Regions from separate parts of the Pyruvatibacter sp. genome, predicted to be linked through region 1. Evidence: predicted binding sites of a transcription regulator. Region 1 holds the regulator's gene; the other holds the start of a gene.
What was found. Region 1 encodes HrcA, which represses chaperone genes, less so after heat shock. Its sites were predicted from a motif close to GTTAGCACTCNCNNNNNGNGAGTGCTAAC; they were not measured.
Positions count from the first base shown of each region.

Region 2: groES (co-chaperone GroES) is a predicted target of HrcA. The motif match lies at 1,962-1,990, and genes of this name have one in related genera.

Region 1 is NZ_JAVJSC010000003.1:680,089-685,089, reverse strand. It holds gene hemW (radical SAM family heme chaperone HemW) at 1-656, opposite strand, end outside; gene rdgB (RdgB/HAM1 family non-canonical purine NTP pyrophosphatase) at 604-1,251, opposite strand; gene rph (ribonuclease PH) at 1,255-1,968, opposite strand; gene hrcA (heat-inducible transcriptional repressor HrcA) at 2,145-3,224, shown strand; gene grpE (nucleotide exchange factor GrpE) at 3,342-4,073, shown strand; gene RIB87_RS06695 (DUF3047 domain-containing protein) at 4,236-5,001, opposite strand, start outside.
Region 2 is NZ_JAVJSC010000004.1:470,233-475,233, reverse strand. It holds gene groL (chaperonin GroEL) at 1-1,411, opposite strand, end outside; gene groES (co-chaperone GroES) at 1,545-1,859, opposite strand; gene RIB87_RS11035 (DUF8692 domain-containing protein) at 2,079-2,846, opposite strand; gene RIB87_RS11030 (UbiA family prenyltransferase) at 2,992-4,491, shown strand; gene RIB87_RS11025 (GtrA family protein) at 4,502-4,921, shown strand; gene RIB87_RS11020 (hypothetical protein) at 4,925-5,001, opposite strand, start outside.

The DNA of each region.
Region 1 (5,001 bases):
AACGGCGTGCCCTCTTCAAGGGTGAGCTGGTAGAGCGACATGTGGCCTGCTGTGTAGGCAAGGGCAGTGGCAAGTTCGGCGCGCCAGTTGTCAACTGTTTGATGCGGGCGGGCATAGATGAGATCAAATGAGATGCGCTCAAACGTAGTGCGCGCCAGCGCCACAGCCGCCAGCGCTTCGTCAGCCGTATGCAATCGGCCCAGAGCCTTGAGGCTTTTGTCGTCCAGCGCCTGAACGCCCAGCGACACGCGGTTGACGCCTGCTGCGCGATAGCCGCGAAAGCGCTCAGCCTCGACGCTGGTGGGATTGGCCTCCAGCGTTATTTCCGCCTGCGGGTCCACCGCCCACCGCGCGGCAATCGCGTCGAGCACCGTTTCAACGCTTGCAACATCCATCAGGGAGGGCGTGCCGCCGCCGAAAAAGATGCTGGTCACCGTGCGGTCCGGCATACGCTGCGCCATGGTGGCAAGTTCGCGGGCAAGCGCTTTTGCGTAGCGGGCCTGATCGACGCCCTGCTTTACGTGACTGTTGAAATCGCAATACGGGCATTTGGCCTGACAGAACGGCCAGTGCACATAAACGCCAAACGCGTCATTTGTGGCGTCAGCTACGCGCGGGCTGTGCGAAGCAGGCGTCAATGAGCTGTTCAAAGGCATCTGCACGGTGGGAGATTGCATGTTTCGCCGCCGGGTCCATCTCGCCAAAGGTTTTTGTGTGTCCGTTGGGCACGAACACGGGATCATACCCGAAACCGCGCGTGCCGCGCCCCGGCCACACAAGCGTTCCCGCCACGGAACCTTCAAATGTTTCCATGTGACCGTCGGGCCAGGCCAACGTCAGGGCACACACAAAGCTGGCGGCGCGGTTGCCGCCGGGTCCGCCGTTACGGGCGCAGACCTCTTTTTCGACGCGCGTCATTGCCGCATCAAAATCCCGCCCGCCCGGCATTTGCGCCCAGCGCGCAGAATAAATGCCAGGCTCGCCGTCAAGCGCCTCGACTGCAAGCCCCGAATCATCCGACAGCGCGGGCATGTCGGCAGCCGTTGCTGCTGCCAACGCCTTGAGTTCGGCATTGGCCCTGAATGTCGTGCCGGTTTCTTCGGGTTCGGGCAGGTCCAGCTCGCTGGCCGACACGGTTTCCACACCGAAGGGCTTGAGCAGATCACGGATTTCCGTGACCTTGCCTTCGTTGTGGCTGGCGACCACCAGCTTTGAAGCCGAAAAGCGGCGATGCGGCAGCGGGGGCTGCATGGCTCAGGCCACCGCCTGCTTTTGCATTTCCACCAGATCACGGATAGAGGCTTTGGCGAGGCCCATAAGGTCCTTGAACTGTTCTTCCGTGAACGGATCACCCTCGGCGGTGCCCTGAATCTCGACAATACCGCCGGCGCCGGTCATGACGAAGTTTGCGTCGGTGTCGGCGGTTGAATCCTCGTCGTAGTCCAGATCAGACACAGGCATGCCCTGATAGATGCCACAGGAAATGGCCGCCACATGATCTTTCAGTGGTATCTCTGAAATCATGTCGCGCTCTTTCATCCATGAAAAACACTGGTGCAGGGCGACCCATGCACCCGTTATGGATGCGGTGCGGGTGCCGCCATCGGCCTGAAGAACATCGCAATCTACCGACACCTGACGTTCGCCCATGGCACCCAGGTCCACCACAGCGCGCAGGGAACGGCCAATTAGCCGCTGGATTTCCTGCGTGCGGCCGGACTGCTTGCCTGTCGATGCTTCACGGCGCATACGCTCGCCTGTGGCGCGCGGCAGCATACCGTATTCAGCCGTCACCCAGCCGCGTCCTGAGTTGCGCAGAAATGGCGGCACGCGTTCTTCAAGGCTGGCGGTGACCAGCACATGGGTGTCACCAAAGCGCACAAGGCATGAGCCTTCCGCGTGTTTGGAAAAACCCGGCTCGAAAGAGACAGAACGCATTTGATCGGGGCGGCGGCCAGACGGGCGCATGGGCACTCCAGTGCTTTGGGGAAAATGTCGGACCTGTCCTATCGCCGCGACGCCGCACTCGCAAGCCCTTCACAAAATTGACGTTGGATGAGGGTGTTCCTAGATTCAGTGTCATAGTGCGCCAAAGCTGCAGGTGCGCCGCCTGCCGGCAGTTTTCTTTTTCACAGGTCTGATAGATGCCCGATGGCCCCAATACGCTGCTCGACCTCAACCAGCGCTCGCGCGAGGTTTTTCGGCAGCTTGTGGAAACCTATCTGGCCACCGGCGACCCCGTGGGCTCGCGCACGCTCTCCAAGGCGGGTTCCAGGACCGGCGGTGTAACGCTGTCGCCTGCCTCGATCCGCAATGTGATGGCGGACCTCGAAGAACTGGGGCTTTTGTCGTCGCCGCATACATCCGCCGGGCGGATGCCGACAGAGGCAGGTTTGCGGCTGTTTGTGGATGCGCTGTTGCAGGTGGGCGACCTCACCGATGATGAACGCGCGGGCATTGAAAGCCAGTTGTCCGGCTCCAATCGGACCGCTGACGGCCCGCTGGCGCAGGTATCACAGACCCTCTCCGGCCTGTCGCACTGCGCGGGCCTGGTGGTGGCGCCCAAACGTCAGGCGCGGCTCAAGCAGCTTGAGTTTGTGCCGGTGTCGCCGGGGCAGACGCTGGCCGTCATCGTGTTTGAGGACGGCTCGGTTGAAAACCGCATCATTGATACGCCGCGCGACATGCCTGCGTCGTCGCTGACGATGGCCTCAAACTATCTCAACGCGCGCCTCAAGGGCCGCAACTTCGATGAAGCGCAAAGGCGTGTGCAGCAGGAAATTGACGCCCGCCGTGCCGAGCTTGATGAGCTGACCACCCGCGTGGTTGAGGCGGGGCTTGCGGTATGGTCCGGCACCGATGCCGTGTCCGGGTCTGCTGGCCGGTCGCTCATTGTGCGCGGGCGGGCCAACCTGCTGGAGGATGTGCAGGCGCAGGAAGACCTTGAGCGCGTACGCCGCCTGTTCAACGACCTTGAAACCAAGGAAGAGCTTCTGCAACTGCTCACGCTCGCCGAAGAGGCTGAAGGCGTGCGCATTTTCATCGGCTCTGAAACCAAGCTGTTTTCGCTGTCGGGCTCGTCCGTCATCGTGTCGCCCTACACCAATGCTGAAAACCAGATTGTGGGGGTTCTGGGCGTGGTGGGTCCGACGCGGCTTAACTATGCCCGCGTGATCCCGATTGTGGATTATACCGCTCGTCTGGTCACGCAACTGGTGCGGTGAGTCCACGCGATGCCGGGTTTATGGGGGTTGCCATACGCCGCCGCAGGCTCCAGATGAGGGCTCGGATTGTGTCGCGGCGACCCATTCGCGATATTTGAAACGGTAGATGCAACGACGATGAACAACCCCAAAGACCAAAATCCCGACGAAACACCTGACAGCGCTGATGCACCCGGCGCGACCCCCGAACAGGCTGCCCCGGATGATGCACACGACACACCGTGGGCACAGGACGATGCGCCGGAGGCCGTCGGGCCGGACGCCCGCATTGCCGAGCTTGAAGCGCAGGTAAGCGACCTCACGGACCGGTTGCTGCGCGCGGTGGCAGACGCTGAAAACACCCGCAAGCGTGCCGAGCGCGACAAGCAGGATGCCAGCAAATATGCCGTCACCAGCTTTGCCCGCGACGTACTGAGCGTTGGCGACAATATGCGCCGCGCCATCGACACATTGTCAGACGACGACAAAAAGGGCGTGCCTGATCCGATCCGCAATCTCATTGAGGGTGTGGAAATGACCGAGCGCGAGTTCTTGTCGGTGATGGAGCGCCACGGCGTCAAAGCCATCGACCCCAAAGGCGAGAAGTTCGATCCCAACCTGCATCAGGCCATGTTTGAAGCGCCCGACCCCACACAGCCCGCCGGCACGGTGATGGAAGTGGTCGCAACCGGCTACATCATCGGCGACCGGTTGCTGCGCCCGGCCATGGTGGGCGTCTCCAAGGGCGGCCCCGCGGTAGCCCCCAAATCGGATGCAGCTGACACCCCCGCAGCGACGGACACACCGGACGCTGCAAAAGGCGGTGACGACAAGCCAACGCCGGGTTCCAAGATCGACACCAAGGCTTAGCGGCCTGAACCTTTAACCGCCCCTGTCTCCCCGCGACTTGATCGCGGGGCCCAGGGCTACCTGGCTACATGCTTACGTGTCGCCCCTGGATTCCGCGTTCCAGTCGCGGAAAGGCACGTTGGGGGGCAGCACTCCCTCATCACCGTACGCAAAGCGCCCGCTTTAGAGTACCCGCAGCTTGTCGCTGCCGTTGACAAGTTCAATATTGCTAAAGTCGGCGCGTCCGGGGATGCGCTGAAACAGGCTATTGGCGATAAACCACACCCGCACCACGCGTTCGGGCGGTGCGCCCATATACTTCTCATAGTCCGTATACAGATTGCGTGTTTCGCTCAGCCATTGCCCAAGCTCGCGCTCGCCTGAGCGGATCACCACATGAAACTCCCGGTCTTTCCAGGTGGGCAGCGGGCACCAGTAGGAATGCCCCACTGGCAGGTCGCGGCTCCAGTAGTAGGTAATATCGCGGCCATTCTCGAACTCGACGGCAATCGAGATGTAGTCATGGCTGGCGGCTGTGTCTTCGGGCAGGGCTGACGGCAGCGCATCCACCTTCCAGTCCCAGGAAATTTCTGTTTCCGGCGTCAACGCAAAGGGTGTTTCCTTTTGCAGGATGCCGACATTCTTGTCCGTATGGCAGTGGATGCATGGCTTGCCGGTCTCGCTGACGGATTGATCCGTATAGATATTGTTCTGTCCCAGAAACCAAAGGTGGTTCCAGCCTTCCGGCGGGGTGTCAGGCTCAGCGAGACGCTGACGCTCGGCTGCAACAAGCGCCGACACCTCACCTGACGCGCTGCCTGCCGCACCCCCGGACGCCATGGCAGCCAGCCCGTCGGCAGCACTGCCGCGCCACCTGATCGCCAGCACAGTGAACTCGCCGTCCGCGCCCTCATAGGCGTTGAGGTCCGGCAGCATACGGCCCTGCTTG
Region 2 (5,001 bases), on a different contig from region 1:
GTACCTTGCCCACAACGATCGAGCCTTCCACACCGGCGTTTTCCGCGATCTGGCGGATCGGAGCCTGAATGGCCCGCAGCACGATGGTGATACCGGCACGCACGTCAGCATTGTCGACACTTGCGAGCACGGCATTCACAGCCTTGGTGCAAGCCAGCAGAGCCGTGCCGCCGCCGGGCACGATGCCTTCTTCAACGGCAGCGCGGGTTGCGTTCAGTGCGTCGTCCACACGGTCCTTGCGCTCTTTCACTTCCACTTCGGTTGCACCGCCAACACGCAGCACGGCAACACCGCCTGCAAGTTTGGCCAGACGCTCCTGAAGTTTTTCGCGGTCGTAATCAGATGTTGTGTCTTCAATCTGATTGCGGATCTGTGCAACGCGGGCTTCGATGTCAGCTTTCTTGCCTGAGCCATCAACAATCGTTGTATCGTCTTTGGTGATGCGCACTTTCTTGGCCGTACCGAGCATGTCCAGCGTAACGCTTTCCAGCTTGATGCCCAGATCTTCCGAGATCACCTGACCGCCGGTAAGGACAGCGATGTCCTCCAGCATGGCCTTGCGGCGATCACCGAAGCCGGGTGCCTTCACGGCAGCGATCTTGAGGCCGCCACGCAGCTTGTTGACCACGAGGGTCGCCAGCGCTTCGCCTTCAATGTCTTCTGCAATGATGAGCAACGGACGTGACGACTGCACAACAGCTTCGAGGATCGGCAGCATGGACTGCAGGTTCGACAGCTTCTTTTCGTGCAGCAGGATGTAGGGATCGTCGAGTTCGGCCACCATCTTGTCGGCGTTGGTGATGAAGTACGGCGACAGGTAGCCGCGGTCGAACTGCATGCCTTCAACAACTTCAAGCTCGGTTTCCAGCGACTTGGCTTCTTCAACCGTAATCACACCCTCATTGCCGACCTTCTGCATGGCCTGCGCGATGAGATCACCGATTTCCTTTTCGCCGTTTGCCGAGATCGTACCGACCTGAGCAATTTCCTCAGAACCTTTCACCTTTTTGGCGCGCTTCTTGAGGTCTTCGATGGCTGCTGCTGTTGCCATGTCGATGCCGCGCTTGAGGTCCATCGGGTTCATGCCCGCAGCAACGGCCTTGCCGCCTTCGCGTACAATCGCCTGCGCCAGAACGGTGGCAGTGGTTGTGCCGTCACCGGCTTCGTCGTTGGTGCGTGACGCAACTTCACGAACCATCTGGGCGCCCATGTTCTCGAACTTGTCTTCGAGTTCAATTTCCTTGGCCACCGTTACGCCGTCCTTGGTGATGCGCGGAGCACCGAACGACTTGTCGATCACCACGTTGCGGCCTTTGGGGCCGAGCGTGACTTTTACTGCGTTAGCAAGCGTATCGACGCCCTTGAGCATCTTCGCGCGTGCGTCTGCTGAAAACTTGACGTCTTTTGCCATGGTTTTCAAAACCTCCATTTAGCCGCTCGGCGCGCGATGCGCTTGCCGGGGACGGCTGTGTTTCATTCAGAATTAGTGGCTTTCGAAGTGCTGAAATGCGGCACAAAAAAAGCCGCGATCACGGGGGTGCCCGTTACGCAGCCTTCTTGGCCTTTTTTGTCACTTCGATGATGCCGAGAATGTCGCTCTCTTTCATGATGAGCAGATCCTCGCCGTCAATCTTCACTTCTGTGCCGGACCATTTGCCGAACAGCACCCGGTCGCCAGCTTTCACGTCGAGCGGCTGAACCTTGCCGCTCTCATCGCGGGCGCCAGCACCAACAGCGACGATTTCACCTTCGCTGGGTTTTTCCTTGGCCGTGTCGGGGATGATGATCCCGCCAGCGGTCTTTGCTTCTTCTTCGAGCCGACGAACGACCACCCGGTCGTGCAGGGGACGAAAACCCATGAGCTCTCTCCTCTCAAACAGGATATGGCCCCAACGGGATCAGGGCCAAAGTTCCAGTATTTTCAATGACTAAGCGGAAGGCCTGAGCCTCCACGCCGCTTTCTTGGCACTCACATCGTGTGAGTGCTAACAAGCGCACTCTGGAGATAGGCGCACGCCCCAAATCTGTCAACCAGAGGAAAGCTGATTTTTGGCAGAAAGACGCAGGTGTTTGAGCCTTTATTCGCCCGCAGCAGGAAACTGGCCAGAGGCCGTTCTGATCTGTGGGGCAGGGGCGCGGGCATGGTTGAAAACCTGTTGCCTGTGCTGCGCATACCGCCCGACTGTTGCTCGCGACGGGTCAAACTGGTCCAGCAGCGTTGCCACAAACAGGCTGACGCCCAGCAGTTCAAGCCCTTCTTCCACGCTGATGGTCAGCGCGTAATAGGCGCTCATGCGGTAGCCATTGTAGTCGAGCCAGCCGCCAAGCATCTCCATGCCCAGAGCGCCGAATACAAAAAGTGCGCCATAGATCGCAAATCTGACAAACAGGCCGCGCGGCAGATCCCTGAGCAGCGGCAACAAGACAAGGCCCAGACCGGCAACACATATGAATGCCGGTACAACCCATGCGTAAAACAGGAAACCGCCAAAGCCGAAGGCTGACCTGAGAGGATCAATCACGCCTTCATGAAAGCTGGCCGCCTCATCAATGGAAAGCACCACAAAGACAAATGCCATGATGGCCCACAAACGCCACAGCCGGTCACCAACCCGCCAGGCCTGTGCCCCCAGTGTGTAGAGCAGCAGCGCTGCCAGCAACATGGCGGATGACCCCCACCATGCGGGCACACTGTTTTCCGCATCCAGATCAAACTGCCGCAAGTCCTGCACAATCGTGTGGCCACCGACATTCAGCATGAATGCCTCGCGCGCCAGCCCGGCAGCAAAAACGGCCAGCGATACTGCAAAGATCACGTATTTTCCGGTCTGCGGATCAAGGCGCATTGGTGCGCTCCATTTTCTTCTTATTGTGAGACAGGCCGTCGGCCCGATTTGTGACCCATACAAATCGCGTGCCGCGCCTTAACCCGGTCTTTGGCCCTCGTCCTGCACAGTTGCGCAAAGGTTCAACCAGCAGGAAGCCCCCCAAATGCCTGCCATCCCTGATACACAGCACCCGCCTTTAGTGGTGCCAATGCCAGTAACCCCCGGCAAACCGGCGCAAATGCCGCTTGTTCTGGACCTGGATGGTGCGCTCATTCGCACCGACATTCTGTTTGAGACATTTGTCGCGTATGTGCGCGAAAACCCGCTGCGCCTGTTTCAGGTTGCTGCATGGGCGCTGCGGGGGCGTGCCGTTTTGAAACAAAAGCTGGCCCGTGCCGCGACACTTGATGTTGATGGCCTGCCCGTCACCGAAGATCTGGTGAGCTACGCGGCCCGCGAAGCCGCCCATGGACGCATGGTGTGTCTGGCCACAGCAACCGACCGTCTGATTGCCGACCGGATTGCCGAACGGTTCCCGTTTATCTCCAAGGTTTTTGCAAGCGACGGGGAAACCAACCTCAAATCCTCCGCCAAAGCAGCCGTGCTGACCAAAGCATTTCCCGATGGTTTTGAGTACGCAGGCGACAGCCGCGCCGACGTGCCGGTATGGCGCGCGGCGTCGCGGTCTATTGTGGTGAATCCGACGGCAGGCGTATTGCGAGCCGCGCGCACCATCCGCGAACCTGAGCAGGTGTTTGCGCGGCCCAAAACCGGCTTCAGATTTGTTGCCAAGGTTTTGCGCCTGCACCAGTGGGCCAAGAACGGACTCATTTTTGCGCCGCTGATGCTGGGCGGGTTGCTGTTTGATGCCTCCGCCTGGGTGCTGGCCGGCGCGGGCTTTCTGGCCCTGTCGCTTCTTGCTTCGGCGACCTATCTGCTGAACGATCTGTTTGACCTTGCCGATGACCGTCGCCATTGGTCAAAAAGCAAACGCCCGCTGGCATCAGGCAGGCTCAAAATCGCTCATGCCCTGTTGCTGATCCCCGCAGGCATGATGTCAGCCTATGCGATTGCCGCATGGATCGGCCCCATCGCCATCGTGTTCCTCACCGCCTATCTGGCGCTGACACTTGCCTACTCGTTCAGGCTCAAGCGTATTGAACTGCTGGATGCGGCTGTGCTCGCCACGCTGTTTACGCTGCGCCTTGGCTTCGGTGTTGCGCTCGCCAGCGTTGCCCTGTCGCCGTGGCTGCTGGTGTTTTCCATGTTCTTGTTCCTGTCACTGTCGTTTGCCAAACGCCATGTTGAAGTCACCCGCATGGAAGCACGCGGTCGCAAGGAAGCGGCCGGCCGCGGTTACAAGGCGGGTGATGGACCCATGGTGGCGATGATTGGTGCAGCGTCCGGTCTTGCTGCCGTGCAGGTGATGGTGATGTATGTCATGAACGAGGCGTACACCGCAGGCACGTACACTCAGCCCCTAATGCTGTGGGCCGTGCCGCCGATCCTGTTTTTGTGGATCGCCCGCGTCTGGCTGTTGGCCCAGCGTGGCGAACTCGACGACGACCCTGTGGCATTTGCCGTCAAGGACGGTCCAAGCCTGCTGCTGGGTGCCGTGCTGGGTATGGTCTTCCTCGCCGCGCTGTTCGGCTCACCGGTCTAGGATCGTACCAATGACTGAATGGAAACGTGTGCTGCGGTTTTTGGTGGTCGGCACTCTTGCCGCCGCCGTCAACTGGCTGGCACGCATCGCGCTTTCCGCGGCTTTTGCGCCTGCCTTGAGTTTCGAAGCCGCGGTCCTCATCGCCTACGCCATCGGCATGATGAGCGGTTTTTTGTTGTATCGCGCCTATGTGTTTCCCGAAGCTGCCTTGCCCATGCATGTCCAGGTGCGCCGCTTCGTGGCGGTCAACCTCGTGAGTGCTGCGCAGGTGTGGCTGGTGGCCGTTGTGTTATTGCGGCTTGTGTTCCCGGCGATCGGGTTTGATCTGTTCGCCGAAGCAGTTTCTCATGGTATCGCCATCGCGCTGGGCGCTGCCACAAGTTATGTGGGGCATCGGCTGGTGACCTTCAGGGCCGGGCAGCCGGCCTAGCTGTCAGGCGACGCCTGCAACCTTGAGTGCGGCCATGGTCACCAGATTGAGCGCCATCGCGTAGCCCACGAGCACGGCGA